2 regions of the Streptomyces sp. NPDC048442 genome follow, and region 2 is predicted to be linked to the other one. Evidence: predicted binding sites of a transcription regulator. Region 2 holds the regulator's gene; the other holds the start of a gene.
The links. The regulator HrcA, encoded in region 2, represses chaperone genes, less so after heat shock. The targets are predictions, from matches to a motif close to TTNGCACTCNGNNNNNCNGAGTGCNAA.
Positions count from the first base shown of each region.

Region 1: groL (chaperonin GroEL) is a predicted target of HrcA. The motif match lies at 5,940-5,966, and genes of this name have one in related genera.

Region 1 covers NZ_JBEZKB010000019.1:158,210-173,141, forward strand. The annotation lists gene otsB (trehalose-phosphatase) at 1-417, shown strand, start outside; tRNA gene AB0D18_RS26685 (tRNA-Met) at 478-551, shown strand; gene AB0D18_RS26690 (trehalose-6-phosphate synthase) at 625-2,091, opposite strand; gene AB0D18_RS26695 (glucosyl-3-phosphoglycerate synthase) at 2,156-3,103, opposite strand; SAM riboswitch class I at 3,278-3,405, shown strand; gene thrC (threonine synthase) at 3,420-4,706, shown strand; gene AB0D18_RS26705 (MoaD/ThiS family protein) at 4,758-5,033, shown strand; gene AB0D18_RS26710 (cold-shock protein) at 5,475-5,678, shown strand; gene groL (chaperonin GroEL) at 6,096-7,718, shown strand; gene AB0D18_RS26720 (PTS transporter subunit EIIC) at 7,880-9,355, opposite strand; gene murQ (N-acetylmuramic acid 6-phosphate etherase) at 9,388-10,338, opposite strand; gene AB0D18_RS26730 (MurR/RpiR family transcriptional regulator) at 10,398-11,414, opposite strand; gene AB0D18_RS26735 (hypothetical protein) at 11,513-11,884, shown strand; gene AB0D18_RS26740 (DUF4031 domain-containing protein) at 11,881-12,153, shown strand; gene AB0D18_RS26745 (DUF4232 domain-containing protein) at 12,220-12,906, opposite strand; gene AB0D18_RS26750 (Cmx/CmrA family chloramphenicol efflux MFS transporter) at 13,124-14,383, opposite strand; gene AB0D18_RS26755 (hypothetical protein) at 14,551-14,766, shown strand; gene AB0D18_RS26760 (hypothetical protein) at 14,776-14,932, opposite strand, start outside.
Region 2 covers NZ_JBEZKB010000001.1:244,861-259,792, forward strand. The annotation lists partial or broken gene dnaJ (molecular chaperone DnaJ) at 1-1,089, opposite strand, end outside; gene hrcA (heat-inducible transcriptional repressor HrcA) at 1,090-2,106, opposite strand; gene AB0D18_RS01205 (MBL fold metallo-hydrolase) at 2,279-3,034, shown strand; gene AB0D18_RS01210 (DUF3097 domain-containing protein) at 3,045-3,878, shown strand; gene hemW (radical SAM family heme chaperone HemW) at 4,022-5,254, opposite strand; gene AB0D18_RS01220 (ATP-binding SpoIIE family protein phosphatase) at 5,332-7,200, opposite strand; partial or broken gene AB0D18_RS01225 (hybrid sensor histidine kinase/response regulator) at 7,371-7,919, shown strand; partial or broken gene AB0D18_RS01230 (response regulator) at 8,059-8,488, shown strand; gene AB0D18_RS01235 (AMP-dependent synthetase/ligase) at 8,523-10,412, opposite strand; gene lepA (translation elongation factor 4) at 10,748-12,613, opposite strand; gene rpsT (30S ribosomal protein S20) at 12,858-13,124, shown strand; gene holA (DNA polymerase III subunit delta) at 13,440-14,435, opposite strand; gene AB0D18_RS01255 (hypothetical protein) at 14,515-14,760, shown strand; gene AB0D18_RS01260 (YceI family protein) at 14,835-14,932, opposite strand, start outside.

The DNA of each region.
Region 1 (14,932 bases), on a different contig from region 2:
ACCTGGGTGGAGGAGAAGGGGCAGGCCCTCGCCGTCCACACCCGCCGGGCGAGCAACCCCGAGGCCGCCTTCGACGCCCTGCGCGCACCCCTCGCCGAGCTCGCCGCCCGGCACGGTCTGATCCTCGAACCGGGGCGCCTGGTGCTTGAGTTGAGGCCGCCGGGCATGGACAAGGGCGTCGCCCTGGCTGAGTACGTGCACGAGGTCGGAGCGACCTCGGTCCTCTACGCAGGCGACGACCTGGGCGACCTCCCGGCCTACGCCGCCGTCCAGAAACTCCGCTCCGACGGCGTTCCCGGACTGCTGCTGTGCAGCGGCACGGCGATTCCCGAACTCGCCGAGCAGGCCGACGTGTTGCTGCCGGGACCCGCCGAGGTCGCCGCCTTCCTGGCGTCCCTCGCGCAACGCCTCCCCTAGGAGCAGGTGAGGAATCGATTTCCCACAGCACCCGAAACCCCGTACTGTCAGGTTTACCGACGCGGGGTGGAGCAGCTCGGTAGCTCGCTGGGCTCATAACCCAGAGGTCGCAGGTTCAAATCCTGTCCCCGCTACTGGAAGAAACCGAAGGCCCGGGACTCGCAAGAGTCCCGGGCCTTCGGCGTGTGTGCACGCGCACAGGGAGGCTCAGTCCCGCAGGGCCTCCAGCTGTTCCAGGAACCACTGCTGCGGGGGCAGCGCCGTCGCCGCCGCGGCCAGGCGTTTCGTGCGTTCCGCGCGCTCTTCCCGTTCCATCGTCAGCGCCTCGTGGAGCGCGTCGGCCGTGCCCGTCACGTCGTACGGGTTGACGACGATCGCGTCGTCGCCGAGTTCCTCGTACGCGCCCGCCTCCCGGGACAGGACCAGTGCGCACCCCTCGTCCGAGACCACCGGGATCTCCTTGGCGACCAGGTTCATGCCGTCGCGGATCGGGTTGACCAGGGCGACGTCGGCGAGCCGGTAGGCGGCGAGCGAGCGGGCGAAGTCGTCCTTGACATGGAGGACGACCGGGGTCCAAGTGGGCGTTCCGTGGGAGGAGTTGATGTCGTCGGCGATGCGCCGCACCGCCTCCGTGTAGTCGCGGTAGACGGCCAGGTCCTGGCGGGAGGGGTAGGCGAAGGCGATGTGCACGACGCGTTCGCGCCACTCGGGGCGGGTGTCCAGGAGGTGTTCGTACGCGAGGAGGCCGCGCACGATGTTCTTGGAGAGTTCGGTGCGGTCGACGCGGACGATGGTGCGCCGGCCGGAGCCTCCGACCTGCTCGCGGAGGGCGGTCAGGCGCTCCTCGACGTCCGGCCGGTGCGCGCGCTCGCGCAGGAAGTCCGCGTCCGCGCCGAGGCCGTGGACGCCGATCCGCTTTCCGTCGAGGGCCTCCTCGCCGAGGATCTTCAGCGCGCACGCGGTGAAGGCGTCCGCCCAGCGGCGGGTGAGGAAGGCCACCCGGTCCGCGCCGAGGATGCCCCTCAGGAGCTGCTCGGCGATGTCGTCGGGGAGCAGCCGGAAGTAGTCGACCGGGGCCCACGGGGTGTGCGAGAAGTGGCCGATGCGCAGGTCGGGGCGGAGCGCGCGGAGCATTCCGGGGACGAGGCAGAGGTGGTAGTCCTGGACGAGGACGGTGGCGCCCGGGGCGGCAGCCGAGGCCAGGGCGTCGGCGAAGGCTCGGTTGTAGGTCTCGTACGCCGCCCACTGGCGCCGGAATTCCGCGTCGAAGACGGGCTCCAGCGGGGTCTGGTAGAGCAGGTGGTGGACGAACCACAGGACCGAGTTCGAGATGCCGTTGTACGCGGCCGCGTGCGTGTCCGCGTCGATGTCGAGCATGCGGACACCAGGCTCTCCCGCCCGTCGCCCACCCCCGCCCTTGTTCTGAGGGGCCTGCGGCCCCGCCCCTGCGATTCCGCGGCGTACCGCCTCCCGGTCTCCTTCGCCGAGCGCCGAGCACACCCACAGCGCGTCCGCGTCCGGGCCGATCGCGGAGAGCCCGGAGACCAGGCCGCCGCCGCCGCGCTTGGCGGTCAGCTCGCCGTCGTCGCCGAGGGAGTACGTCACCGGGCCGCGGTTGGACGCGACGAGGACCTGGGCGGCCGGGGACTGCGGAGGGTCGTACTGGGAAGCCATGTGGCGAAACCTAGCCGGTACGCGCTCCCCTCAAACGTGCGTACGGGGCGGGTTGCCCCTCCGTTCAGGCGGCGTGCCGCTCCGCGTACTCCGCGATCTCCCGCATCGGCGGGCGCTCCTCCGTGTCCACCGGGTGGGTGCGGGGGACGAAGGCGGTGCCGACGCGCTCGAACTGGGTGAGGGAAGGGCGGATCAAGTGCCCACGGGAGAGCCTTAGTTGGGCGGTGCGGTAGATCGCGGCGGCCATCCGGCCAAGGGCCTGGCCGTCCTGGTGGCGGTGGACGCGGACGCCCACGTCGACCTGGGCGAGGGCGTCCAGGCCGACCGTGTGGAGCGAGTCGATGAGCAGGCCCAGCTCGACTCCGTACCCGACGGGGAACGGGAGACGTTCGAGCAGGGAGCGCCGGACCGCGTACTCACCACCCAACGGCTGTACGAATCCGGCCAGTTGGGGCCAGTGGAGGTTGAGCAGGGGGCGGGCCATCAGCTCGGTGACCCGGCCGCCCTGACCGGCCGCCCCGTCCAGCGGGCGGTCGTACGTCGCCTTCACGAACTGCACGTCAGGGTCGGTGAGCAGCGGGCCGACGATCCCCGACACGAACGACGCGTCGAAGTCCTGCAGGTCCGCGTCCACGAAGCAGACCACGTCCCCGCTCGTGACCAGGAGGGAGCGCCAGAGCACCTCGCCCTTGCCGGGCACGGCCGGAATGCGCGGCAGGATCTCGTCCCGGTGCACCACCCGGGCGCCCGCTTCCGCGGCCTCCTTCGCCGTGCGGTCGGTCGAGCCGGAATCGATCACCACCAGCTCGTCCACCAGGGGGGCACCCGGGCCCATGAGGTCCCGGCGGACGGTGTCGACGATGCGGCCGACCGTCGCTTCCTCGTTCAGGGCGGGCAGGACGACGCTGACGGTGCTGCCACGGGCGGCCTTGGCGGCGAGCAGCCGGTCCAGCGGGCGGTCGGCGGCCGCCCAGGACCGCGTACTCAGCCAGCGCTCCACCTCTTCCAGCACGCCCGTCACTCCTCACTCGTGGAGACAGCTGTGATCCATCTCGCGGTCCGGACGACTGGCACGCCCGTCCGGGGGTTCGGTTACAGTCTTGAACAACGCGGACGACCGTCGCATGTCGGGGTCTGTACGCACACAAACACCCGGGCCCGTCTCCACGGCGGTCCGGAGTCATAGCGCTCATCCAGAGGGACAGAGGGAAACGGCCCGTTGAAGTCCCGGCAACCCCCCGACCGACCGCGAGGTCAGGTCGGGAAGGTGCCAATTCCGTCTCGTGGCGAAAGCCGTCGCGGGGAAGATGAGGAAGGACCTCGCCATCATGGCTGTGCAGACCACCGAAACCACTCCGAAGACCGTTGACCTCGGCCCCGCCGCCGCCCTCTCCTGCCGCGAGTGCGGGGAGCGCTTCGCACTCGGCCCGATCTTCGCCTGCCAGCTCTGTTTCGGCCCGCTGGAAGTGGCGTACGACCTGCCCGCCGGCACCCCCGAAGAGCTGAAGAAGCGCATCGAGGCCGGCCCGGAGAACATCTGGCGCTACGCCCCGCTGCTGCCCGTCCCCGCCGACGTGGCCACCAAGCCCAGCCTGAACCCCGGCTTCACGAAGCTGGTCAAGGCCGACAACCTGGCCCGTGAGCTGGGCGTCACCGGCGGCCTGTACGTCAAGGACGACTCCGGCAACCCGACGCACTCCTTCAAGGACCGCGTCGTCGCGATCGCCGTCGAGGCCGCCCGCGCCTTCGGCTTCACGACCCTCTCCTGCTCCTCCACCGGCAACCTGGCCGGTGCCGTCGGCGCCGCCGCCGCGCGGGCGGGCTTCCGCTCCTGTGTGTTCATCCCGCACGACCTGGAGCAGGGCAAGGTCGTCATGGCCGCCGTGTACGGGGGCGAGCTGGTCGGCATCGAGGGCAACTACGACGACGTGAACCGGTTCTGCTCCGAGCTCATCGGCGACCCGCTCGGCGAGGGCTGGGGCTTCGTCAACGTCAACCTGCGCCCGTACTACGGAGAGGGTTCCAAGACGCTCGCGTACGAGATCTGCGAGCAGCTCGGCTGGCGGCTCCCGGACCAGATCGTCATCCCGATCGCCTCGGGCTCGCAGCTCACGAAGATCGACAAGGGTCTCCAGGAGCTGATCAAGCTCGGGCTGGTCGAGGACAAGCCGTACAAGATCTTCGGTGCGCAGGCCGAGGGCTGTTCGCCGGTGTCCACCGCCTTCAAGGCCGGGCACGACGTCGTACGCCCGCAGAAGCCGAACACCATCGCCAAGTCCCTCGCCATCGGCAACCCGGCGGACGGCCCGTACGTCCTGGACATCGCCCGCCGTACGGGCGGCGCCGTCGAGGACGTGAACGACGAGCAGGTCGTCGACGCGATCAAGCTGCTGGCCCGCACCGAGGGCATCTTCGCGGAGACCGCGGGCGGCGTGACCGTCGGCGTCACGAAGAAGCTCATCGACGCCGGTCTGCTGGACCCGACGCTGACCACCGTCGTGCTCAACACGGGCGACGGACTCAAGACGCTGGACGCGGTGGCCCCGACCACCGGCCCCTCCGCGACCATCCGTCCGAGCCTGGACGCGTTCCGCGACGCCGGCCTGGCCCGCTGAGATCCTCGGCTCGCAACGACTCGCACGCAACGCTACGGAAGGCTGAACACCATGAGCGTCAAGGTCCGCATCCCCACCATCCTGCGCACGTACACCGGCGGTGAGTCCGAGGTCGTGGCCGAGGGCTCCACCCTCGCCGAGGTCATCGCCGACCTGGAGAAGAACCACGGCGGCATCGCCGCCCGCGTCCTGGACGACCAGGGCAAGCTGCGCCGCTTCGTGAACGTGTACGTGAACGACGACGACGTGCGCTTCGAGAGCGGCCTGGAGACGGCCACGCCGGACGGCGCGGGCATCTCGATCATTCCCGCCGTCGCCGGAGGCTGACCATCGAGCACAGTGCGGGCGGCTGAGGCCCTCAAAGCTCTTCGAATTAACGGAAGTTGCCCTCTCCGCTCACAAGCGGAGGGGGCAATTCTGCATGGTTGAAAGAGGTAGAGTAGGGGAAGCCCCACTCTCCGCCTGTGCCTCGTGCATATGAGAACGAGAGAAGATGCGGCCCGCGCGTTCGAGCCTTTTGCCGCCGATGCGCACACTATGTCCGGCCCGACTTGCCCTGGAATCACGGTAGTTGACCGATCCGGCCGTTCAGGCGTACCCAGAATTCTCGTCCGATTGACCTGTTGCAGAGGGCAGTTGGGCGGATACATTCAGCCGCGGTCGACGCGCTTCGGCGCACACCTTCCGCGTTCCTGTTCGGCGGGTGGGGTCTGACCCGGGGTCGCGAAGTGCGGTCCCGCGCAAGGGCCAGTAATAGGGGAGTTAGGCATGGCTCAGGGCACCGTCAAGTGGTTCAACGCGGAGAAGGGGTACGGCTTCATCGCGGTCGACGGTGGTGCGGATGTTTTCGTCCACTACAGCGCGATCCAGATGGACGGCTACCGCTCACTTGAAGAAGGTCAGCGAGTCGAGTTCGAGATCTCGCAGGGCCAGAAGGGTCCGCAGGCGGACATGGTCAAGCTCGCCGTCTGATCTCGGCGCGATCGACCACCGACGCACTACTCAACGACTTACATCAGCACTCACACACCGAGGGCCCGTATCCCGTCACCAGGGGTACGGGCCCTTGGTGCGTCCGGCGTACGGCGTGTGGTGCGTACGGCGTACGGCGTGCCGCGCGCTCCAGGATCTGTGGTAGCCGCTTGCGCCCGCCCGTCGCCCGACCGCCACCCCTCATCGACGTCCCTCCGGGACGGCCTTGCACTCGACGGGGTCGAGTGCTAATCATTGGCGTTAGCACTCTCCCAGTGAGAGTGACAGAACTTGGACCAGGTTCGGTGAGGCCCACGGGGTCGGGGGTAAGGAATCCTCCGCCTTTTGAGCCGTCCGTCGCGGGCATCGAACCAACGGTCCGGAGAAATCCACCCCGTCCTGGGAGGACCACTTCACATGGCCAAGATCATCGCGTTCGACGAGGAGGCCCGGCGCGGCCTCGAGCGTGGCATGAACCAGCTCGCCGACGCCGTCAAGGTCACCCTTGGCCCCAAGGGCCGCAACGTCGTCCTTGAGAAGAAGTGGGGCGCCCCCACGATCACCAACGACGGTGTCTCCATCGCCAAGGAGATCGAGCTCGAGGACCCGTACGAGAAGATCGGTGCCGAGCTCGTCAAGGAGGTCGCGAAGAAGACGGACGACGTCGCCGGTGACGGTACGACGACCGCGACCGTCCTCGCGCAGGCGCTGGTTCGTGAGGGCCTTCGCAACGTAGCCGCGGGTGCCAACCCGATGGCCCTGAAGCGTGGCATCGAGAAGGCCGTCGAGGCCGTCTCCGCCGCGCTCCTGGAGCAGGCGAAGGATGTCGAGACCAAGGAGCAGATCGCTTCGACGGCCTCCATCTCCGCCGCCGACACCCAGATCGGCGAGCTCATCGCCGAGGCGATGGACAAGGTCGGCAAGGAAGGCGTCATCACGGTCGAGGAGTCGCAGACCTTCGGCCTGGAGCTTGAGCTCACCGAGGGCATGCGCTTCGACAAGGGCTACATCTCGGCGTACTTCGCGACCGACATGGAGCGCATGGAGTCGGCGCTGGACGACCCGTACATCCTGATCGTCAACAGCAAGATCGGCAACGTGAAGGACCTCCTTCCGCTGCTGGAGAAGGTCATGCAGTCCGGCAAGCCGCTGCTGATCATCGCCGAGGACGTCGAGGGCGAGGCGCTCTCCACCCTCGTCGTCAACAAGATCCGTGGCACGTTCAAGTCCGTCGCCGTCAAGGCCCCGGGCTTCGGCGACCGCCGCAAGGCCATGCTGAACGACATCGCCATCCTCACGGGCGGCACGGTCATCTCCGAGGAGGTCGGCCTCAAGCTGGAGAACGCCGGTCTCGACCTGCTCGGCCGCGCCCGCAAGGTCGTCATCACCAAGGACGAGACGACCATCGTCGACGGTGCCGGTGACAGCGAGCAGGTTGCCGGTCGCGTCAACCAGATCCGCGCCGAGATCGAGAACAGCGACTCGGACTACGACCGCGAGAAGCTCCAGGAGCGCCTGGCGAAGCTGGCCGGCGGCGTGGCCGTCATCAAGGCCGGTGCCGCCACCGAGGTCGAGCTCAAGGAGCGCAAGCACCGCATCGAGGACGCCGTTCGCAACGCGAAGGCCGCCGTCGAAGAGGGCATCGTCGCCGGTGGTGGCGTCGCCCTCCTCCAGGCCTCGGCCGTCTTCGACAAGCTGGAGCTCACGGGCGACGAGGCGACCGGCGCCAACGCCGTGAAGCTCGCGCTGGAGGCCCCGCTCAAGCAGATCGCCGTCAACGGTGGTCTCGAGGGTGGCGTCGTCGTGGAGAAGGTCCGCAACCTGCCCATCGGTCACGGCCTGAACGCCGCCACCGGTGAGTACGTCGACATGATCGCCGAGGGCATCCTGGACCCGGCGAAGGTCACGCGCTCCGCCCTCCAGAACGCCGCGTCGATCGCCGCGCTGTTCCTCACCACCGAGGCCGTCATCGCCGACAAGCCCGAGAAGGCCGGCGCTGCCGCCCCGGGTGGCATGCCGGGCGGGGACATGGACTTCTAAGTCCTGCTTCCCTCTGCATGACGCAGTAGGTACGTCCACTGGGGCGGTATCCCTTCGGGGGTGCCGCCCCAGTGGCGTTTCTGTGTATCTGCGTTTCCGTACGGTGCTTCCGTACGGTGCTTCCGTACGTGCTTCCGTACGTGCTTTCGTACGGTCCGGGGTCAGGCGGCGACCGTTTCCCTGGGCTTCTCGGGGTCGGCCGCCGCGTCGGCGGCAGGCGTGTTCAGTTCCGCCAGCATCGTCTTCGTGAAGCCGAACCAGTACGTGGCGGCGAAGCCGACGAGGTAGCCGATGAGGAGGCCGCCCGCGTAGACGGCGATCGTCGTGCCGAGGCCGTGGTTGCCCTGGAGGAGCGGGAAGAGGGCCCAGCCGGACGGGCCGATGGCCGTCGAGCCGACCTTGTCGCCGAGCATCGAGAAGAGGCCGACGAACGCGCCGCCCGCCGCGCCACCGGCACACGCCGTGATGAACGGGCGGCCGAGCGGGAGCGAGACACCGTAGATGAGGGGTTCGCCGACGCCCAGGATGCCTGCCGGGAGGGCGGACTTGATGGTGTTGCGGATCGAGCGGTTGTTCTTGAGGCGGAGGAAGACGGCCGCCGCACAGCCGACCTGACCCGCGCCCGCCATCGCCAGGATCGGGAGCAGGACGGTGAAACCCTGCTGCTCGATGAGGGTGGTGTGGATGGGGATGAGGGCCTGGTGCAGGCCCAGCATGACGAGGGGGAGGAAGAGGCCGCCGAGGACGAGGCCCGCGAAGGCGCCGGTGTGGTCGAGGAGCCAGTTGGCGCCCGTACCGATGGCGGCGGAGATCTCCCCGGCGACGAACATCAGGCCGAAGAGGGTGACCAGGCCGGAGAGCAGCACGGTGAGGGTGGGCGTGAGGAGGACGTCCAGGGATTCGGGGACCCAGCGACGGCACCACTTCTCGATGTGGACGGCGAGTACGGCTGCGGCGAGTGCGCCGAGGACACCGCCCTGGCCGGGGGCGAGGGTCTGGCCGAACGCGTCGATCTTCGCGACGCCGGGGAAGACGATGATCGCGGCGACGGCCCCGCCCAGGATGGGCGTGCCGCCGAACTCCTTCGCCGTGTGGAAGCCGACGAAGACCGCGATGAGCGCCATGAAGCCGGACGCGATGGCGGCGAGCGCCGGGGTGAGGGTGGGGAGCCATCCCAGGTTGATCAGCAGGCCGTTGAGTCCCGCGATGATGCCGCAGCCGATGAGGGCGGGGATCAGCGGGACGAAGATGCTGGCGATGCGGCGCAGGAAGAGCTTGAAGGGGGTGGCGTTCTTCGCCTTCCGGGCGGCCTTGAGTGCGGCGCCCTCGGCGGCCAGTTCTTCGGCCGTCATCGAGGGCGTGGACCTGCCCTCTTCGACGAGGGCCTCGAACTCGGGGGTGACCCGGGCGACCGTGCCGGGCCCGAGGACGATCTGGTACGTGTCGTCCTCGACCACGCCCATGACTGCGGGCAACGCCTTGAGCGCGTCGTCCTGGACGAGCGTACGGTCGCGCAGGCCCAGCCGGAGGCGGGTCATGCAGTGGACGACCGAAGTGACGTTGTCCGCGCCGCCGACGAGCGGAAGGATCGCGGCGGCGGTGGCGCGGTTCTTGTTCTCAGGGGTGTCGGTGCTCATGGTGCGTGGTGCCTTGCTGTGGGGGGAGGGGGTTACTTCCGGTGCGCGGACTTGAGGGCCGCGCGGAGGTGGCCGTGCTCCTCGTCGAGCAGGGCCTTGGCGGTGGGGCCGTCGACGTCGCCGAGGATGATCAGGATGGCGTTCTTGACCTCGCCGTCGGCGGCGGTGAGGGCGGCCTCGATCTCTGTGTCGTCGGCGCCGGTGGCGAGGGCGACGATGCGGCGGGAGCGGGCGCGCAGCTTCTCGTTGGAGGCGCGGACGTCGACCATGAGGTTTCCGTACGTCTTGCCGAGCCGGATCATGACGAGCGTCGAGATCATGTTGAGGACGAGCTTCTGGGCGGTGCCCGACTTCAACCGGGTTGATCCGGTGAGGAGTTCGGGCCCGACGACGACCTCGATGCCGTGCTCGGCTGCTGCGGCGAGGGCGCTGCCCGCGTTGCAGGAGAGGCCGGCGGTGAGGGCGCCGAGGGTGCGGGCGTGCTCGACGGCGCCGATGGCGTACGGGGTGCGGCCGGAGGCGGAGATCCCGATGACGGTGTCGTCGGCGCCGACCTTGAGCGCGTCGAGGTCGGCGGCGGCCAGCTCCTTGCTGTCCTCCGCACCCTCCACGGCCTTGACCATCGCGACGGGGCCTCCGGCGATCAGTCCGACGACCTCGGTGGGGTCGGTGTTGAAGGTGGGCGGGCACTCGGAGGCGTCGAGGACACCGAGGCGTCCTGCCGTACCGGCGCCCGCGTAGATCAGCCGGCCGCCGCGCGCCATTCGCTCGGCGATGGAGTCGATGGCGGCGGCGATCTGCGGGAGCTGTGCGGCGACGGCCGCCGGAACGGTCGCGTCCTCGCTGTTCATCAGGGCGGCCAGCTCGGGGGTGGACAGCTGGTCGATCTCGGCGAGCTCGGGGCGGAAGGCCTCCGTGGTGAGGGTGTCGAGCTGGGCGCGCAGCTCGCCGTAGGGGGTGGTGCCGGCGGGGGTGCTGGTCATGGTGGAGGGGTCCTTATCGGGTGGTGCCGGCGGGGGTGCTGGTCATGGTGGAGGGGTCCTTATCGGGTGGCGCGGGGGTCGTGGCGGTGGGCGAGTGCCTCGTACGAGGCGGCGAGTGCGGGGCCCGCCGTGTCGTACGTACGCTGGGCGACGCCCACGAACAGGCAGTCCACGACGAGGAGTTGGCTGGTACGGCTGGACATGGCAGCCGGTCGCAGTTCGCTCTCGCGGGCGGTGGAGGTGGTGAGGACGTGGTCGGCGTACTGGGCGACGGGCCCGCCCGGCCGGCCGGTGACGGCGATGGTCGTCGCGCCGTGCTCGAAGGCGACCCGGAGGGGTTCGATGGTGTCGCCGGTCGACCCGGAGTGAGTGATGGCGATGGCGACGTCACCGGCGCGCAGCAGTACGGCATTGGTCACGGCGAGGTGCGGGTCGCTGTGTGCGTGGGCGAACAGCCCGATCCGGAGCAGCTTCTGGGCGAGGTCCATGCCGACGAGGGACGAGGCACCGGCGCCGTAGATCTCGACGCGGCGGGCCTGCGCCAACGCGCTTACCGCAGCGCCGAGTTGGACGGTGTCCAGGCCGGCGGCGGTGTCGGCGAGGGTCTGCTGTTCGTCGTGTGCGAGCTTGGCGACGACGTCGGCTATCGGGTCGTCGACGGCGATGTCGGCGGTGACGGCGGGGGCGCGCCCGGACTGCTGGTGGGCGGCGAGACCGGCGAGGGCGAGGCGGAGGTCGCGGTAACCGGGGTAGCCGAGGAGGCGGGAGGTCCGTACGACGGTGGCCTCGCTGGTCCCGGTCAGCTCGGCGAGCCCGGTGACGGTGAGCGCGGCGCACCCGGCGGGATCGCTCGCCACGGCCTCGGCGACGCGCTGCATGGAGCGGGTCATGGAGGGGGCGAGGGTGCGGACCTTGGCGGCGAGGGCGGCGGGGGCGGGGGCGGTGGATGCGGCGGGGGTGGATGCGGCGGGGGTGGATGCGGCGGGGGTGGATGCGGCGGGGGTGGATGCGGCGGGGGTGGGGCTTGTGCGCCCCGGGCCCCGGTGGGTGGAACTTTTCTTCAGTGGGTCGCTCACCTCTGAAAGATATTTTCAGGGCGGGGGTCAGTCAACAGTCCGGAGGTCGTGGAGGTGGTGGGACTTCGGTCACCCGGGGCCCGCGCGACAATTGGTTCATGGATTCCCTTGACCCCCTCTCCCCCCTCGAACAGTCCCTCCATGCCGCCCGCGCCCTCGTCATGGCCGACCTCGCCGCCCGTGATGTCGCAGACGCCGACGTGGTGAACCTCGTCGAGGACGCGGTGACCCACCGCCGCTGGTGGGTCGAGCAGTGGCCCGAGGGGGCCGGGTTCGTCACGGGCCTGATAGCCCAGGACGTACAGGACTCCCTCCTGGAGAGGTACGGCCGCTGGCCCCTCTGCCCCGTCTGCCACGAAGGCGACCCGCACGCACTGGAGGTCGAGCCCGAGCTGGGCCCCGACCCCCACTGGGTCTGCACCAAGGCCGTCGTCGCCGTCGCCCCCGTCGGAAAGCTGCCGCCCGCATGACGATCTACATAGACCCGCCGACCTGGCCCGGCCACGGCCGCCTCTGGTCCCACCTGGTCAGCGACGTCTCGTACGACGAACTCCATGCCTTCGCCGCCCGGGTCGGCTGCCCGCCCCGGGCGTTCGAGCGCGACCACTACGACGTGCCGGAGGGGCGGTACGCGGACGCCGTCGCGGCGGGTGCGGTGGAGATCGGCAGCAAGGAGCTGGTGCGGCGGATCACGGAGGCGGGGCTGCGGCGGAGGAAGTTCGGCTACGGGGGCGAATAGCCGGGCGTACGGGAACGGGCAGCCGGGCGGTCTACTTCTGCTCCTGCTCCTCCTCCTGCCTCTGCGCTACTCCCCGCTGACCGGGCCCACGTACGTACCCGGGTGCGTGGCCGCGTCCTGGAGCAGGAGGGGCTTCTTGTGTGGCCAGGGCAGGTCCTTGGACTTCGTCTCGCCGGGCGGAGTGACGGTGATCGTGGCGGCCTTGAACTCGTTCGCCTTGGTGTTCCCCTCGGCCGTGTACGGCAGGTACGTGATCTTGAAGTAGGCGTCGCCACCCGGGGAGAGGGTGAGGGCCTTGGGCTTCTTGGACGTCTGCCGGGCCAGCGACCAGGTGTTGCCGGGGGAGCTCATCAGGTCGATCCCCGGGTAGCCGTTCAGTGCGCAGGGGGCGGTGCCCTTGTTGGTGAGGGTGACCGTGACGTTGCCCGTGCCGTCGGCCCCCTGGGGCTCGCCGCCGGGGTCGACCGCGAAGCCGAGCGCGGCCGTCTTGCACTTCGCGGCGGCGGCGATGCCTCCGCCGCCGGTGGTCGCCCCGGGTGCGTCGGGGGAGCCGGGTGCCTTCGGGGAGCCGGGCGCCTCGGGTGAGGGCGAGCCTCCCGAGCCGCCGCTGTCGGCGGAGCCCGTCGAGCCGGAGGATGCTGCGGCGGTCGGTGTGGCGGCCCCCGCCCCCGTACCGGAATCGTCGTTGCAGGCGGTCAGGCCGAGGCCGGCGACGAGGATCGCGGCGGCGAGCGGAAGGGAGCGCAAGCGCATGGGTGTGTCCCCGGTATTCGTGTGGCGGGCGGCTTTTTGACGGTCGTACCGGAAGACACCGCTGCGGCGGGGGCGGTTGCGGTGTACATGTAAATGAGTGGTGAGCGACCGGGGGAGGTCGGGACCGGGCCCGTACCGACTACCGGGTGGAGTCGGCCGTACGGACTACCGGGTGGGGTCGGCCGTACGGACTACCGGGTGGGGTCGGCCGTACGGACTACCGGGTGGAGTCGGCCGTACGGGCGCTCTCCACGGCAGGGCCCCTCGGCGCAGGCATGCTCCCGGAACCCACTGCGCCCGCCGAACTCGCCACCAGCCGGGACCGGTCCGTGTCCGACCGCTGCCAGCGCAGTGAGATCAGTACGAGGCCCACCGCGACCACCGTCATCGCGCCGCCCGCCCACGCCGTGGCCGAGAAACCCCAGCCGGCGTCGATGACCGAGCCGCCGAGCGCGGGTCCTCCCGTATTGCCGAGGTTGAAGGCGGCGGTGGTGGTCGCGCCCGCCAGGGTCGGGGCCGCGCCGGCGACGTTGAACATCCGGGCGTTGAGCGCGGGGGCGGTGAAGAAGGCGGAGAAGCCGAGGGCGAAGGAGAGGGCGACGGCGACGGCCGCGGTCCCGCCGAACAGCGCCAGCGCCGCCAGCAGCACCGTCGACGTGCTGATGCCGCCGATCAGTACGCCGAACGGGCGGGCGTCGGCGACCATGCCGCCGAGGGTCGTACCGACGAGCGCCCCGACCCCGAAGAGCCCGAGCACCCACGGCACCCACTTCGAGTCGAGCCCCGCCACGTCCGTCAGCAGCGGTGACAGATAGCTGAAGGCGCAGAAGACGCCACCGGCGGCGAGGGCGGTGACCGCGACCGAGATCAGTACCTGCCGGTCCTTGTAGATCCCCAGCTCCCGCTTGAGCTGCGGCTTCTCGTCGGGCATCGGGATGCGCGGAATCAGGGTGACGACGCCCACGAGGGCGACGGCGGAGGCCGCGCCGACCGCCCAGAAGGCGGAGCGCCAGCCGAGGCTCTCACCGAGGAAGGCCCCGGCCGGGACGCCGAGCACGTTGGCGATGCTGAGCCCGCCGATCATCACGGCCATCGCCCGCGCCCGCGAGGTCACCGGCACCATCGCGATGGCGACGGCCGCCCCCACCGCCCAGAACCCGGCGCACGCGAACGCGCTCACCACGCGCGAGACGAACAGCAGCTCGTACGAAGGAGCCAGCGCCCCCGCCACCTGCCCGAGCCCGAACACCGTGATCAGCGCGATCAGCGTCGTCCGCCTGGGCAGCCGCAAGGTCGCCACCGCCAGCAGCGGCGCCCCGACCACCATCCCGATGGCGAAGGCGGATATCAGCAGCCCCGCCTGCGGAATGGACACGTCCATGTCCCGCGCAATCGGCGGCAACAGCCCCGACAGCATGAATTCGCTCGTACCGAGGGCGAAGACGGCGAGGCCGAGCATGTAGACAGCGAGGGGCATCGGGGTGCGGGCGCGCGGACGCGACTGATCAGAGGGAGGCATATCCGCCTTCAACAAGCTGCCGAACCCGCCCATTCCCGCCGCGACGTGCGTCGATTTGGTCCTCTTGACGCGGCTTTCAACTCTCTTGATGCATAAGCGCGGTACGGACGGTAGAGATATGGATCATGCCTACTGAGAAGCTCGACATCCGAGCAGCCGAAGAAGCGGTCCACACCCTCCGCGAGGCCCTGACCGCCGCCGGCCTGAACCTCCCGTCCCTCGCCCTGGACCCGGCGTCCTGCGCCCGCGACGTCCCCGCGCCGCTGATCGACCTGGGACGCTGCGACGTGGAAACGGCGCGGCGGCTGGCGGCTCTGATCGGGACGGGGGGAGGGGCCTGAGCACCCTCCTCACATGAGGATCCCGCGCTCCCGCTCCCGCGCCCGCTCCCGCCCCCGGCCCCTGTCCCTGTCCCGCAGTTCGTACCGGATACGCTCCGCCTTCCCCCGTACGACATCGGCGGCCAGCCCACGCTCCTCGTACGCGTACGGCTGGCTGCGGCAGGGT
Region 2 (14,932 bases):
CCCCGGCTGGAACTGCCCCGTGGGCCGCTCCTCGCCGCGCAGCTTCGCCAGCTGACGCAGCAGGTCCTCCTGCTGCGGGTCCAGCTTCGACGGCGTCAGCACCTCGACGTGCACGATCAGGTCACCGCGACCGCCACCGCGCAGGTGCGTCACACCGCGCCCGTGCAGCGGCACCGACTGGCCCGACTGCGTACCGGGCCGGATGTCGATCTCCTCGACCCCGTCGAGCGTCTCCAGCGGCACCTTGGTGCCGAGCGCGCCCGCCGTCATCGGGATGGTCACCGTGCAGTGCAGATCGTCGCCGCGCCGCTGGAAGGTCTGGTGCGGCAGCTCGTGGATCTCCACATAGAGGTCGCCGGCGGGGCCGCCGCCGGGGCCGACCTCGCCCTCGCCCGCGAGCTGGATGCGGGTGCCGTTGTCGACACCGGCCGGGATCTTCACCGTGAGCGTGCGACGCGACCGGACGCGGCCGTCGCCGGCGCACTCCGGGCACGGCGTCGGCACGACCGTGCCGAAGCCCTGGCACTGCGGGCAGGGCCGCGAGGTCATGACCTGGCCGAGGAACGACCGGGTGACCTGCGAGACCTCACCGCGGCCGCGACACATGTCACAGGTCTGCGCGGAGGTGCCGGGGGCAGCGCCCTCGCCACTGCAGGTCGTGCACACCACAGCGGTGTCGACCTGGATCTCCTTGGTGGTGCCGAAGGCCGCCTCATTGAGGTCGATCTCCAGCCGGATCATGGCGTCCTGGCCGCGGCGGGTGCGCGACCGCGGGCCGCGCTGGGACGCCGTACCGAAGAAGGCGTCCATGATGTCGGAGAAGTTTCCGAAACCACCCTGGCCGAAGCCGCCCGCACCGCCTCCGCCGGAGGCCGACAGCGGGTCGCCGCCGAGGTCGTAGACCTGCTTCTTCTGCGGGTCCGACAACACCTCGTAGGCGGCGTTGATCTCCTTGAAGCGCTCCTGAGTCTTCGGGTCCGGATTCACATCCGGGTGAAGCTCACGCGCAAGACGCCTGAACGCCTTCTTGATTTCGTCCTGGGAAGCGTCGCGGCGCACGCCGAGTACGGCGTAGTAGTCCGTGGCCACTTACGACTCCGCCAGGATCTGTCCGACGTAACGTGCCACTGCGCGTACCGCTCCCATCGTTCCGGGGTAGTCCATGCGGGTCGGTCCGACCACGCCTAGCTTGGCGACTGCCTCGTCGCCCGAACCGTAGCCGACTGCGACCACGGACGTAGAACTGAGTCCCTCGTGAGCATTCTCATGACCGATACGTACGGTCATGCCGGACTCCGTGGCCTCTCCGAGCAGCTTCAGCAGAACGACCTGCTCCTCCAGCGCCTCCAGTACGGGGCGGATGGTGAGCGGGAAGTCGTGGCCGAAGCGGGTGAGATTGGCGGTGCCGCCGATCATCAGCCGTTCCTCGGTCTCTTCCACGAGCGTCTCCAGAAGAGTCGCGAGAACCGTCGAAACGGTTCCCCTGTCCTCCGGATCGAACGACTCGGGAAGTTCCTGCACCAACTGCGGAACATCGGCGAACCTGCGGCCCACGACCCGGCTGTTGAGCCGCGCCCGCAGATCCGCCAGGGACATCTCGCCGAACGGCGCCGGGCAGTCGATCATCCGCTGCTCGACCCGTCCTGTGTCGGTGATCAGCACCAGCATCAGCCGGGCGGGCGCCAACGACAGGAGCTCCACGTGCCGCACCGTGGAACGCGTCAGCGACGGGTACTGGACGACGGCCACCTGCCGGGTCAGCTGCGCGAGCAGCCGCACCGTACGGGCGACGACGTCGTCGAGGTCGAGCGACGCGTCCAGGAAGCTCTGGATCGCCCGCCGCTCCGGCGTGGACAGGGGCTTGACCCCCGCCAGCCGGTCGACGAACAGCCGATAGCCCTTGTCCGTGGGGATGCGCCCGGCACTGGTGTGCGGCTGGGCGATGAACCCCTCGTCCTCCAGGGCCGCCATGTCGTTGCGGACGGTGGCCGGGGAGACGCCGAGCTGGTGCCGCTCGGTGAGCGCCTTGGAGCCGACGGGCTCCTCCGTGCCGACATAGTCCTGGACGATGGCGCGCAGCACTTCAAGTCTGCGTTCACTGAGCATCGCGCACACCTCCAAGCCTTGATGTTCCCTGGTGCAGATCGGGCGTACGGGGCTGGTGCCCCGCCGCCCTGCCTGGCACTCCCCGTGCGCGAGTGCCAGCGATTGTCCGGGCCAGTGTACGGCGGCGGGGTGCCGACCGGGCAAGGGCGGCAGCTCACGCTAGCGTCACGGTATGGAGATGCGATGGGAAGAGGCCGGCTGGGAACAACTCGCTCCGGGCGTCGGCAGGCGACGGCTGCCTGGCTGGGACGCGACGGTCGGCCTGGTCTGCGGCGCCCGGGGCGCGCTCCTGTACGACACCGGGTCCTCGCTGCGCGAGGGCGCCGGGATCCGGCTTCAGGCCCAGTCGCTGCTCGGCCGCAGAGTGACGCATCTCGCGCTCAGCCACCCCCACTTCGACCATGTGCTGGGGGCGGGCGTCTTCGCGGGCGTCGAGGTGTTCGCCGCGGCCGGCATGGACACGCTGCTCGTCTCGCAGCGGGAGTCGATCGCCACCGACGCGGTACGTCAAGGGGTGGATCCGCACACCGCCGCCGAGGCCGCGGAGCTGCTGGCCGCCCCGCACCACCTGGTCTCCAGCGAGCGCACCCTCGACCTGGGCGGCGGGCGCAGCGTCCTGTTCGCCAACCTGGGACCCGCGCACAGCGGCCACGACCTGGTGGCCCTCGTACCGGGCCTGGAGGGCGGCCCCGAGGTCGTCTTCTGCGGGGACCTGGTGGAGGAGTCCGGGGAGCCGCAGGCGGGCCCCGACGCGGTCGCCGGACGGTGGCCCGAGGCGCTGGACCGGCTCCTCTCCCTGGGCGGCGAGGACGCCGTGTACGTGCCGGGGCACGGTGCGGCGGTGGACGCGGCGTTCGTCAGGGCCCAACGCGACGCGCTGGCACGCCGTTTCAAGGCCTCCTGGCTGCCCCTCGGGCACGTGTCGTAGCGTCTGACGCATGCGCAGCTACAGCCCCGACTTCACCCCGCCCTGGAAGAAGTCGACGCCCGCCCCCGAACTCCCCGCCGAGTACGACCTGGTGGTGGAGGAGGTGTCGACGGGCTTCTGCGGTGCGGTGATCCGCACCGAGAAGACGGCCGAGGGCCCGACGGTCACCCTGGAGGACCGCTTCGGCAAGCACCGGGTGTTCCCGATGACTGCGGCCGGCTTCCTCTATGAGGGTGCGCCGGTGACGCTGGTACGGCCGCCCTCGGGTGCCTCCCCCATGCGCCCCGCCCGTACCGCTTCCGGGTCGGTCGCCGTCACCCACGCGCGGGCGCGCGTGGCGCGGGCGGGCCGCATCTATGTGGAGGGGCGGCACGACGCGGAACTGGTGGAACGCGTCTGGGGCGACGACCTGCGCATCGAGGGCGTCGTCGTCGAATACCTGGAGGGCATCGACGACCTGCCGGCGATCGTTGCCGAGTTCGCCCCGGGGCCGGACGCGAAACTCGGCGTCCTGGTCGACCACCTGGTGCCGGGCTCGAAGGAGTCCCGCATCGCCGCCCGGGTGACGGACGCCCACGTCCTGATCGTCGGGCACCCCTACATCGACGTGTGGGAGGCCGTGAAGCCGTCCTCCGTCGGCATCCCCGGCTGGCCTCGGGTCCCCCGCGGCCAGGACTGGAAGACGGGCGTGTGCCGGGCGCTCGGCTGGCCGGACAACACGGGCGCCGCCTGGCAGCACATCCTGGCGCGGGTGAGCACGTACAGGGACCTGGAACCGTCCCTGCTCGGCGCGGTGGAGCGGCTCATCGACCACGTGACGGTCGGCGACGTGCCGCAGGGCTGACCGGAAGCGGTGCCCGCAGCATGGCAGCGTTTCCGCCCGGTCGCCCCGCCCGGCCGCCCGGGTCGCAGCCACCGGTCGCTCGGGTCTCAGCCACCGGCCGCCCGGGTCGCTGCGCGCGGCCGCCCGGTGGCTGCGCGCGGTCCTCAGTCCACCAGGTCCCGCACCACCGCGTCCGCGAGCAGCCGGCCGCGCAGGGTGAGCACCGCGCGGCCCTCGGCGTAAGGACCGTCCTCCAAGAGGCCGCCCCTTACCGCCTTCTCCGCGGCAGCCAGCCCGGCGGGCTTCAGCAGCGACAGCTCGCAGCCCTCGACGAGCCGCAGCTCCAGCAGGATCCGCTCGACCCTGCGGTCCTCGTCGAGCAGCACCTCGCGCCCGGCCCCGGGGGACCGCCCCTCGCCCAGCGCCTGTGCGTAGGCACCGGGATGCTTGACGTTCCACCAGCGCACACCGCCGACGTGGCTGTGCGCACCGGGCCCGGCGCCCCACCAGTCGGCGCCACGCCAGTACAGCTCGTTGTGCAGGCACCGGCCGGCCTCGGAGGTCGCCCAGTTGGACACCTCGTACCAGGAGAAACCGGCCTTCGAGAGCGCCTCCTCCGTCATCAGGTAGCGGTCCGCGTGCACGTCGTCGTCCGTCATCGGGACCTCGCCGCGCCGGATCCGCCGGGCGAGCTGGGTGCCCTCCTCGACGATCAGCGCGTACGCACTCACATGGTCGGGGCCCGCCCCGATGGCCGCGTCGAGGGACGCCTGCCAGTCGGCGTCGGACTCCCCCGGGGTGCCGTAGATCAGGTCCAGGTTCACATGGTCGAAGCCGGCCGCCCGCGCCTCCGCGACACACGCCTCCGGGCGCCCCGGGGTGTGCGTACGGTCCAGGATCTTCAGCACGTGCTGCTTGGCGCTCTGCATCCCGAACGACACCCGGTTGAAGCCGCCCTCGCGCAGCTCCGCCAGGTACGCCGGATTCACCGACTCGGGATTGGCCTCCGTCGTGACCTCGCAGTCGTCCGCGAGCCCGAACTCCTCGCGCACCGCCCCCAACATCCGTACGAGATCGGCGGCGGGCAGCAGGGTGGGCGTCCCGCCGCCCACGAAGACGGTCCGCACCGGCCGCGGGTCGTCGCCCAGCACCTTGCGCGCGAGGCGCACTTCCTCCACCAGCGTCGCCGCGTAGTTGTCGCGCGAAGCAAGCGCTCCGCCCGACCCCCGCAGCTCGGTCGCCGTATACGTATTGAAGTCGCAGTACCCGCACCGGGTCGCGCAGTACGGCACGTGCAGATAGAACCCGAGCGGCCGCTCCCCCGCCCCCCGCAGCGCATCAAGAGGCAGCGCCCCGTCCTCGGGCATGGGCTCACCATCAGGCAGTACAGAAGGCATGCCCCCATTGTCCGCCCTCCGGGAACCCGATACCGCCGCCGCTGTCCGCCCTACGGGAACCCGGCACCGCCGCCGCCCTACTCCGCCCGCAGCACCAGCAGCGCCACGTCGTCGTCCGGCGGATCCTCCGCGAACCCGTGCACCGCCCTGGTGATCCGCTCCGCCACCCCCTGCGCCGACAGCCCCGCACACCCCGCCAGCTCCGCCGCCAGCCCCTCCCCGTCATCGAACAGCACCTGCCCGCACCGCCGCTCCGTCACCCCGTCCGTCACGCTCAGCAGCACCTCCCCCGACGCCAGCACGAACGTTTCACTCTCGTACGCCGCGTCGTCCAGCACCCCGAGCAGCACCCCCGGCCGGCCCGCCGCCCGCACCTCCCCGTCGGGCCGCAGCACCAGCGGCAGCGGGTGCCCGGCGCTGGAAACCGTGCATCGCACCCCGCCGCCGTCCGCCTCCGGGAGCGGCTCCAGCTCTCCGTACAGCATCGACAGGAAACGTGCCTGCGGTCCGTCCGGGAGGTCCTGGCCGCCCGCGGCGGCGACCAGCCGCGCCGCCGCGTCCGCGGACTCCGTCGCATCGTCGAGCAGCAGCCGGTTGAGCCGGTCCAGGACCCCCGACACCTGGTAGCCCTCGCGTGCGAGCAGCCGCAGCCACGGCCGCACCAGCCCGGTGACGACGGCGGCCTCCGGTCCGTTGCCCTGTACGTCGCCCAGGGCGAAGCACCAGCGGCCGTCCGACGCGTGGAAGATGTCGTAGAAGTCGCCGCCGGCCAGCCCCTCGCCCCGCGGCTGGTAGACGAGGGCGCTGGTCAGGCCTGGGATCTCGGCAACCTGGCTGGGCAGCAGGGCCCGCTGCAGGACACTGGAGATGGTGGCCTGCTGGGTGTACCGGCGGGCGGCGCCCACGGCGAGCGCCACCCTGCGTACGAAGTCCTCGATGAGCCCGGTCACCTCGTCGGGAATGCGCGGCATGCCGGCCCTCCCGAGCATCAGGATGCCGACCCTGCGCCCGCCCACCACCATCTGGCAGGCGAGCACCGCACCGGCCCCGCCGAAGGTCGCCCCGGTGCCCGGCCAGGGCAGCGCCACGGGGCCGCCGCGGGCGGATTCGGGCAGCCGCGGCGGCTCCTTCTCCAGCAGGGCGCGCAGTTCCTCCACGCATGCCTCGCGCGCGTGCCAGACGCGGGCGAGCCGCGGTTGCGCCCCCGGGCCGCCGCCCTCCGGGTCGAGCCACACGGCGCACCAGTCGGCGAGCCGGGGCACCAGCAGCTGCGCGGCGAGCGCCACCACCATGTCCTGGTCGAACTGCCCGGCCAGCAGGTCGGAGGCCTCGGCGAGGAACGACAGCGCACCCCGGTTGATCCAGTCCTGGTCCTCGCCGCGCAGCTGCCTGCGCGGCAGCGGGGCGAGGATCTCGGCCACCCGCAGCCCGCGCTGGAACTCCTGGTGGGCGGCGAGGACGGTGGGGGTGAGCGCGGGACTGTCGGCCGCGGCGGGCTGCCAGCCGTCCAGCGGGAGCGCCGCCCAGACTGTCTTGAGGCCGGTGCGGTAGGTGACGCCCCAGCTTTCGGCGAGTCCGGCGACGAGGTGGAGGCCGCGCCCGTACTCGGGGGCGTCGGCCCTCTCGTAGCGCTGCGGTTCGTTGCGTACGACCCGGGAGGGGTGGTGGTCGGAGACCTCGATGACGAGGGCGGCGGTTTCGCTGGTGGCGCCCGGGGGCTCGATGCGGCACAGGAGTTCGACGGTGGTGCCCGCGTGCACGACGGCATTGGTGACGAGTTCGTTGACGACCAGGGCCGCGTCGTCGGCGAGACGGGAGGCGAAGCCCTCGTCGGCGGGCAGCAGGGGCGTACCGGACCAGTCCGCGACGGCAGCCCGCAGGAACTTCCGCGCGGCGGACGGCGCGAGCGGGTTCCCGGGCAGGCTGGTGCGGGCCTCGGACTGGATCTCGCACCTCCCGGCCCACGGATTTCTCGCACGGGCGCCGTTGGCCCGCTGCGTCGGAATGGATGCCACAGTGCGGCTCCTGGTCGGTTCTCGCAATGCGCCGCTTACGACAACCACAGGGTGACAGACTGGGCCCGCCCATAAGCACCGAGTCACCGAAGTGGGCCCCGATGAACGAAGATCGCACCACTTCGCACCCCGGCGAGGGGTGGGTGCACGCCTCCGAACTGCGCCCTCTCCTCGCCGCGACGACCGCGCTGCGGGACGGGGACTTCCGGGTCCGGCTGCCGGCGGCACAGGAGGGGACCCCGGCCGAACCGACCGCGGCCTTCCACCAGATCGCCCACCGCAAGGAGCACTACGGGGCCGAACTCGCCCGTGTGCGCCGGGAGGTCGTACGGCACGGCAGGCTCGACGAGCGCCTCGCGGTGAGCCCCGGCCAGGGCCGCTGGGCCTCCCACATCAACAGTACGAACGCCCTGCTCGACGCCCTCGTGGTGCCCGCCGTCAACGCCACGCGCGTGCTGGACGCGGTCGCGGGCGGCGACCTCACCCAGCGGGTCGACCTGCACGACGGAAACCGGCAGCTGCACGGCGACCTGCGCCGGCCGGGCCGGGCGGTCAACACGATGGTCGACCAGCTCTCCGCCTTCGCCTACGAAGTCACCCGCGTCGCCCGCGAAGTCGGCACGGTCGGTCAGCTGGGCGGCCGCGCCCAGGGGACAGCCGGGATGCGCGTCGGCAGGTTTCACCGTCCCGGACGCTCCGGTGGCACCGGCTGCCCCCGTGGTCCCGGGGCAGGCCGACGACTCGTAGTGAGCCCGCCGGCCCACCACCGACGCTGTGAGGCAGTAGACGATGACCGCTGAGGCACCGCAGAGCGATTGCGCCAGCATCCTGCTGGTTGGACGACATGGAGGACAACCTCATCGCACTGGAGGCCGTTCTGGGCCCGCTGAACGAACCGTTGGTACGGGCCCGTTCGGGCGAGGAGGCGATGAAGGCGCTGCTGCGGCAGAAGTTCGCCGCCGCCGACTTCCTGACCAAGCCGTTCGACCCGTGGGTGCTGCGCGCAAAAGTGAATGTCTTCCTCGAACTGCACCGCAAGAACCGCCAGCTGGAGCGGATGCTGGAGCAGGAGCGGCAGCAGTTCGGGCTCGCCGAGCAGTTGTCGGAGATCGAGGGGTGCGTCGCCCAGGGCCGTCCGGGCGACGCGTCGCAACTGCGGGGCCAGGTGGCCCGGATGAAGGAGACCCTCACGGAAATGCGCCGCGGCCAGGGCAGCTGACCGCGACGCGTCCCACACGTTCCAAAGAGCCGGATCAGGCCTCCCGGCTCCCCGCGTACATCTCGTCGATCAGGTGCTTGTACTCCCGCTCGACGACCGGCCGCTTCAGCTTCAGGCTGGGCGTGAGCTCACCGTTCTCGACATCCAGGTCGCGGGGCAGCAGCCGGAACTTCTTGATGGTCTGCCAGCGCTGCAGGCCCTCGTTGAGCTCCTTGACGTAACCCTCTATGAGGGCCTGGGTCTCCGGCGCGGCGACCACCTCCGCGTACGTCGTCGCCCGCAGGCCCTGCTCCTTCGCCCAGCCGAGGATCGTCGGCTCGTCGAGGGAGATCAGCGCCGTGCAGAAGTTCCGGTCGGCGCCGTGCACCAGGATGTTCGACACGTACGGACAGACCGCCTTGAACTGCCCCTCGGTCTCGGCGGGCGAGACATACTTGCCGCCGGACGTCTTGATGATGTCCTTCTTGCGGTCGGTGATCTTCAGGTACCCGTCCGCCGACAGTTCCCCGATGTCGCCGGTGTGGAACCAGCCGTCGGGCTCCAGGACTTCGGCGGTCTTCTCCGGCAGCCCGTGGTAGCCCTGCATGATGCCGGGGCCGCGCAGCAGGATCTCGCCGTCCTCCGCGATACGGACCTCGGTGCCGGGGAGCGGCTTGCCGACGGTGCCGGTGCGGTACGCCTCACCGGGGTTGACGAAGCTGGCGGCGCTGGACTCGGTCAGCCCGTACCCCTCCAGGATGTGGATCCCGGCGCCTGCGAAGAAGTAGCCGATGTCGGGGGCGAGCGCGGCCGAACCCGACACGCACGCCCGCAGCCGCCCGCCGAACGCCTCACGGATCTTCGAGAAGACCAGCGCGTCCGCGACCTTGTGCTTGGCGTTCAGCGCGAAGGGTGCTGTCGCCTGCCCGGTGCGCCGGAAGTTGTCCTGCGTCACCTTCGCGTACTCGCGGCCGATGCCCGCCGCCCACAGGAAGATCTTGTACTTGGCTCCGCCACCGGCCCGTGCCTTTGCGGCGACGCCGTTGTAAACCTTCTCGAAGATGCGCGGTACGGCGGCCATGTACGTCGGCTGCACGACCGGCAGATTCTCAATGATCTTGTCGATGCGGCCGTCGACGGCGGTGACGTGCCCGACCTCGATCTGTCCGGAGGTGAGCACCTTGCCGAAGACGTGCGCCAGCGGCAGCCACAGGTACTGCAGGTCGTCCTTGGTGATCAGCCCGGTCGCGACGGTCGCCTTCGCCATGTACGACCAGCAGTCGTGCGGCAGCCGTACACCCTTGGGGCGGCCGGTGGTGCCGGAGGTGTAGATGAGCGTGGCGAGCTGGTCGGAGGTGATCGCCGCGACACGCTCCTTGACCGCGTCCGGGTTCTTCTCCAGGTACGCCGCTCCGCGTGCCTCCAGGTCGGCGAGCGAGAGCACCCAGCCCTCGGGGTCGCCGTCGGCGGGCTTGGCGTCCTCGGCGTTGACGACCACGACGTGGGCGAGGTTCGGCAGCTCGGCGCGCTTCTCGCGGGCCTTGGCGAGCTGGTCGGCGTCCTCGGCGATCAGTACGCGGCTCTCGGAGTCGGAGAGGATGTACGCCGACTCCTCGGCGTTGGTCGAGGGATAGATCGTGGTGGTGGCGGCACCCGCACACATCACACCGAGGTCCGCGAGGATCCACTCGACCCTGGTGTTCGAGGCGAGCGCGACCCGCTCCTCGGGCTGCACGCCGAGTTCGACGAGGCCGGCGCCGATCGAGTACACCCGCTTGGCGGCCTGCCCCCAGCTCAACGAGCGCCATTCGTCGGGCCCCTGTCCACTGGACGGTGGCACCGGATACCGGTAGGCCTCCCCGTCCGGCGTGGCGGCCACGCGCTCGATGAAGAGGGCCGCGACGGACGGCGGCCGGTTCTCGATCATGGTCTGTGTGTCGCTCACGACGTCCTCCGGGCCCACGGCATTGCTGCGCGACTGGCTGGTATTTAACTGGCGAGTAACAAACGATCAGTGATCAGAGTAGAGCGCCGGGGCCTGGTGCGTAAGAGCTCCCGGGCCCTCCTTTTCATAACGGACCTGACCGTGGCCGCCAGGTGGTCCCGGGCACTCCTACCGAGCGGTACAACAGGCCGCACGGGCTCCGGACACGGCCGCACGGACTTTCCGTACACGGGCCGCACGGACTTCCGTACAACGAAACGGGCCCGCCGCACCGAGGTGCGACGGGCCCGTACTCGGCTGCCGGTGGTTCAGGCGCCCCGGCTGCTTCTGCCCGGCTACTTCTTCTTGCTGCTGGATTCGTCGCTGGAGAGGACCGCGATGAAGGCTTCCTGCGGAACCTCGACGCTGCCGACCATCTTCATCCGCTTCTTGCCCTCCTTCTGCTTCTCCAGGAGCTTGCGCTTGCGGGAAATGTCGCCGCCGTAGCACTTGGCGAGGACGTCCTTGCGGATGGCGCGGATCGTCTCGCGGGAGATGACCCGGGAGCCGATGGCGGCCTGGATGGGGATCTCGAAGGCCTGCCGCGGAATGAGCTCGCGCAACTTGGCCACGAGGCGCACCCCGTACGCGTACGCCGCGTCCTTGTGCGTGACGGCGGAGAAGGCGTCGACCCTGTCGCCGTGCAGCAGGATGTCGACCTTGACCAGTGCTGCGGACTGCTCGCCGGTGGGCTCGTAGTCGAGGGAGGCATAGCCGCGGGTCTTGGACTTCAGCTGGTCGAAGAAGTCGAAGACAATTTCTGCGAGCGGCAGCGTGTAGCGGATCTCGACACGGTCCTCGGAGAGGTAGTCCATGCCCAGGAGCGTGCCGCGACGGGTCTGGCAGAGCTCCATGATCGCGCCGATGAACTCGCTGGGGGCGAGGATCGTGGCCCGTACGACCGGCTCGAAGACGTCCGAGATCTTGCCCTCGGGGAATTCGCTCGGGTTGGTCACGATGTGCTCGGAGCCGTCCTCCATGACCACGCGGTAGACCACGTTGGGCGCGGTCGCGATGAGGTCGAGGCCGAACTCGCGCTCCAGGCGCTCACGGATCACGTCGAGGTGCAGCAGGCCGAGGAAGCCGACGCGGAAGCCGAAGCCCAGCGCCGCCGAGGTCTCCGGCTCGTACACCAGCGCGGCGTCGTTGAGCTGGAGCTTGTCGAGGGCCTCGCGCAGGTCCGGGTACTCGGAGCCGTCCACCGGATACAGGCCCGAGAAGACCATCGGCTTCGGGTCCTTGTAGCCGCCCAGCGCCTCCGTTGCCCCCTTGTTCAGGGAGGTGATGGTGTCGCCGACCTTGGACTGCCGGACGTCCTTCACACCGGTGATGATGTAGCCGACCTCGCCGACACCGAGACCGTCGGAGGACGTCATCTCGGGCGACGAGACGCCGATCTCCAGCAGTTCGTGGGTGGCGCCGGTCGACATCATCTTGATGCGCTCGCGCTTGTTGAGCTGGCCGTCGACCACTCGTACGTACGTCACGACGCCGCGGTAGGAGTCGTAGACCGAGTCGAAGATCATCGCGCGGGCGGGCGCGTCCTTGACGCCGACCGGGGCCGGCACGTCGCGCACGACGCGGTCGAGCAGCGCGTCCACGCCGACACCGGTCTTCGCGGAGACCTTCAGAACATCCTCGGGCTGGCAGCCGATGAGGTTGGCCAGCTCCTCGGAGAACTTCTCCGGCTGGGCGGCCGGCAGGTCGATCTTGTTGAGGACGGGGACGATCGCGAGGTCGTTCTCCATCGCCAGGTAGAGGTTGGCGAGAGTCTGCGCCTCGATGCCCTGTGCCGCGTCGACCAGCAGGACCGTGCCCTCGCAGGCCGCCAGCGAGCGGGAGACCTCGTAGGTGAAGTCCACGTGGCCCGGGGTGTCGATCATGTTGAGGACGTGGGTCTTGCCCTTGCCCTCGCCTTCGCCCGGCGCCCAGGGCAGCCGTACCGCCTGGGACTTGATCGTGATGCCGCGCTCGCGCTCGATGTCCATGCGGTCGAGGTACTGGGCACGCATCTGCCGCGGGTCGACCACACCGGTCAGCTGGAGCATCCGGTCGGCAAGCGTCGACTTGCCGTGGTCGATGTGCGCGATGATGCAGAAGTTGCGGAGCAGTGCCGGGTCGGTACGGCTCGGCTCGGGCACGTGGAGAGGAGTCGCGGGCACGCAGGGTCCTGATTCTTGAGAAGACGTACACGGTGGGCGCCACGGATGTGCGTCGGGCGCGCGCGTGCGTCGTTCTCGTCTCGGTCCGGAAGTTGTGAAGTCTTCCCATGGTCCCACGGCTGGGGGGCTGCGGCCGGTTTGGGCCGGTCGGCGGACGACTGGTAGCCTGGGCAGCTGTGTCTCGTGACCCTTGCGGGTGGCGGGACGCACATCGAGATCCAACCGAACCTGTAAAGGCTCTTTCGTGGCGAACATCAAGTCCCAGATCAAGCGGAACAAGACCAACGAGAAGGCGCGCCTGCGCAACAAGGCCGTCAAGTCCTCGGTCAAGACCGCCGTGCGCAAGGCCCGCGAGGCCGTCGTCGCCGGTGACGTCGAGAAGGCCACGCTGGCCGTTCGCGACGCCTCCCGCGCGCTCGACAAGGCCGCCAGCAAGGGTGTCATCCACAAGAACGCCGCCGCCAACAAGAAGTCGGCGCTGGCTGCCAAGGTCGCCACCCTGCAGGCCTGAGCATCACTCTGAGGTACCTGTAGTGAATCGTCGGCGCCAGGATTCAGCGGACCCTCTCTACCGCTCCTGACCCGACACCCCCGCCGCGCACCGAACGCGTTCGCCACGCGGGCGCGGTGGACCACCAGCTTGAACCGGAACCCCGGTCTCCGTCCTTCCCCAGGACGGGACCGGGGTTCTGGCGTTTCCCTCTCGCGCTTCCCTTCGGCGTTTCCCCCTCGCGTTTCCCTTCGGCGTTTCCCTTACGCAGCGAGGGCGGGTTGCGTACGGCGAAGCGCGGGCTGCTTGTGCAAGGAGGCCTAGCGGGCCGGAGGCCTAGCGGGACGGCCGTGCGCGAGCGGCGCGGGCCACCGCGACGACCGCCTTCTCCAGGGCGTACTCCGGGTCGTCCCCGCCGCCCTTGACGCCCGCGTCGGCATCGGCGACCGCGCGCAGTGCGAGTGCGACGCCGTCCGCCGACCAGCCGCGCATCTGCTGGCGGACCCGGTCGATCTTCCACGGCGGCATACCGAGGTCCCGGGCCAGGTCCCCGGGGCGGGCGCCGCGCGGGGCGGAGGCGAGCTTGCCGATGGCGCGTACGGCCTGAGCGAGCGCACTGGTGATCAGGACGGGAGCGACGCCGGTCGACAACGACCAGCGCAGCGCTTCGAGCGCTTCGGCCGCCCGGCCCTCGACCGCGCGGTCGGCGACGGTGAAGCTGGAGGCTTCGGCGCGGCCCGTGTAGTACCGGCCGACGATCGCCTCGTCGATGGTGCCCTCGACGTCCGAGACGAGCTGCGAGACGGCGCTGGCCAGCTCGCGCAGGTCGCTGCCGATGGAGTCGACGAGCGCCTGGCCCGCCTCGGGCGTGGCGGACCGGCCCAGCGCGCGGAACTCGGACCGTACGAACGAGAGCCGCTCGGCGGGCTTGGTGGTCTTGGGGCAGGCGACCTCGCGGGCACCGGCCTTGCGGGCCGCGTCGAGGAGGCCCTTGCCCTTGGCGCCGCCCGCGTGCAGCAGGACGAGGGTGATCTCTTCGGCGGGGGCGCCGAGGTACGCCTTGACGTCCTTGATCGTGTCGGCGGAGAGGTCCTGTGCGTTGCGCACGACGACGACCTTGCGCTCGGAGAAGAGCGAGGGGCTGGTCAGCTCGGCGAGGGTGCCTGGTTCCAGCTTGTCGGGCGTGAGGTCGCGCACGTCGGTCTCCGCGTCGGCGGCGCGGGCCGCCGCCACTACCTGCCGCACGGCGCGGTCGAGCAGCAGGTCCTCCTGCCCCACGGCGAGGGTGACGGGGGCGAGCGGATCGTCGGTCGAATTCTTCCTGGTGGCCATCGCGGTCAAGCATCCCACGGGCCACTGACAGTGCCCGCCCCGCCGAGTTCGTACCGGGCGAGTACCGGACAATGTCCACGTGAGCGATGTGCGACATGTGTTGGTACTGCCGGACCGGGATGCCGCCGAGGAGGTGGCCCAGGAGCTGCCCGACCGGTTCGGGACGGCCCAGGAGCCCCAGCTCGTACGGGACGCCCTGGCGGGCGAGGACGACGCCGAGGACGCCCAGTGGCTGGTGGTGGTCGAGGACCCGGAGGGGCGCCTGGACTCCGCGGCACTGGACGCGCTGGCCGCGGAGTACGAGGGGTGGCTGGAGGCCCCGTAGGAGAGGCGCTCGGGGGTGGGGTGCCCGGCGACCTGGCACCCACGATAGGTGCCCAGGGCTCCTAAAAGGCCTGCTCAGGCGGCCGGGGCGGCCGGCCCTTTGGGGATGATCTGGATGTCCAGCTCGACGGCGATGGACGAGCCGACGGCGGCGATGCCGTGCCCGAGCATCG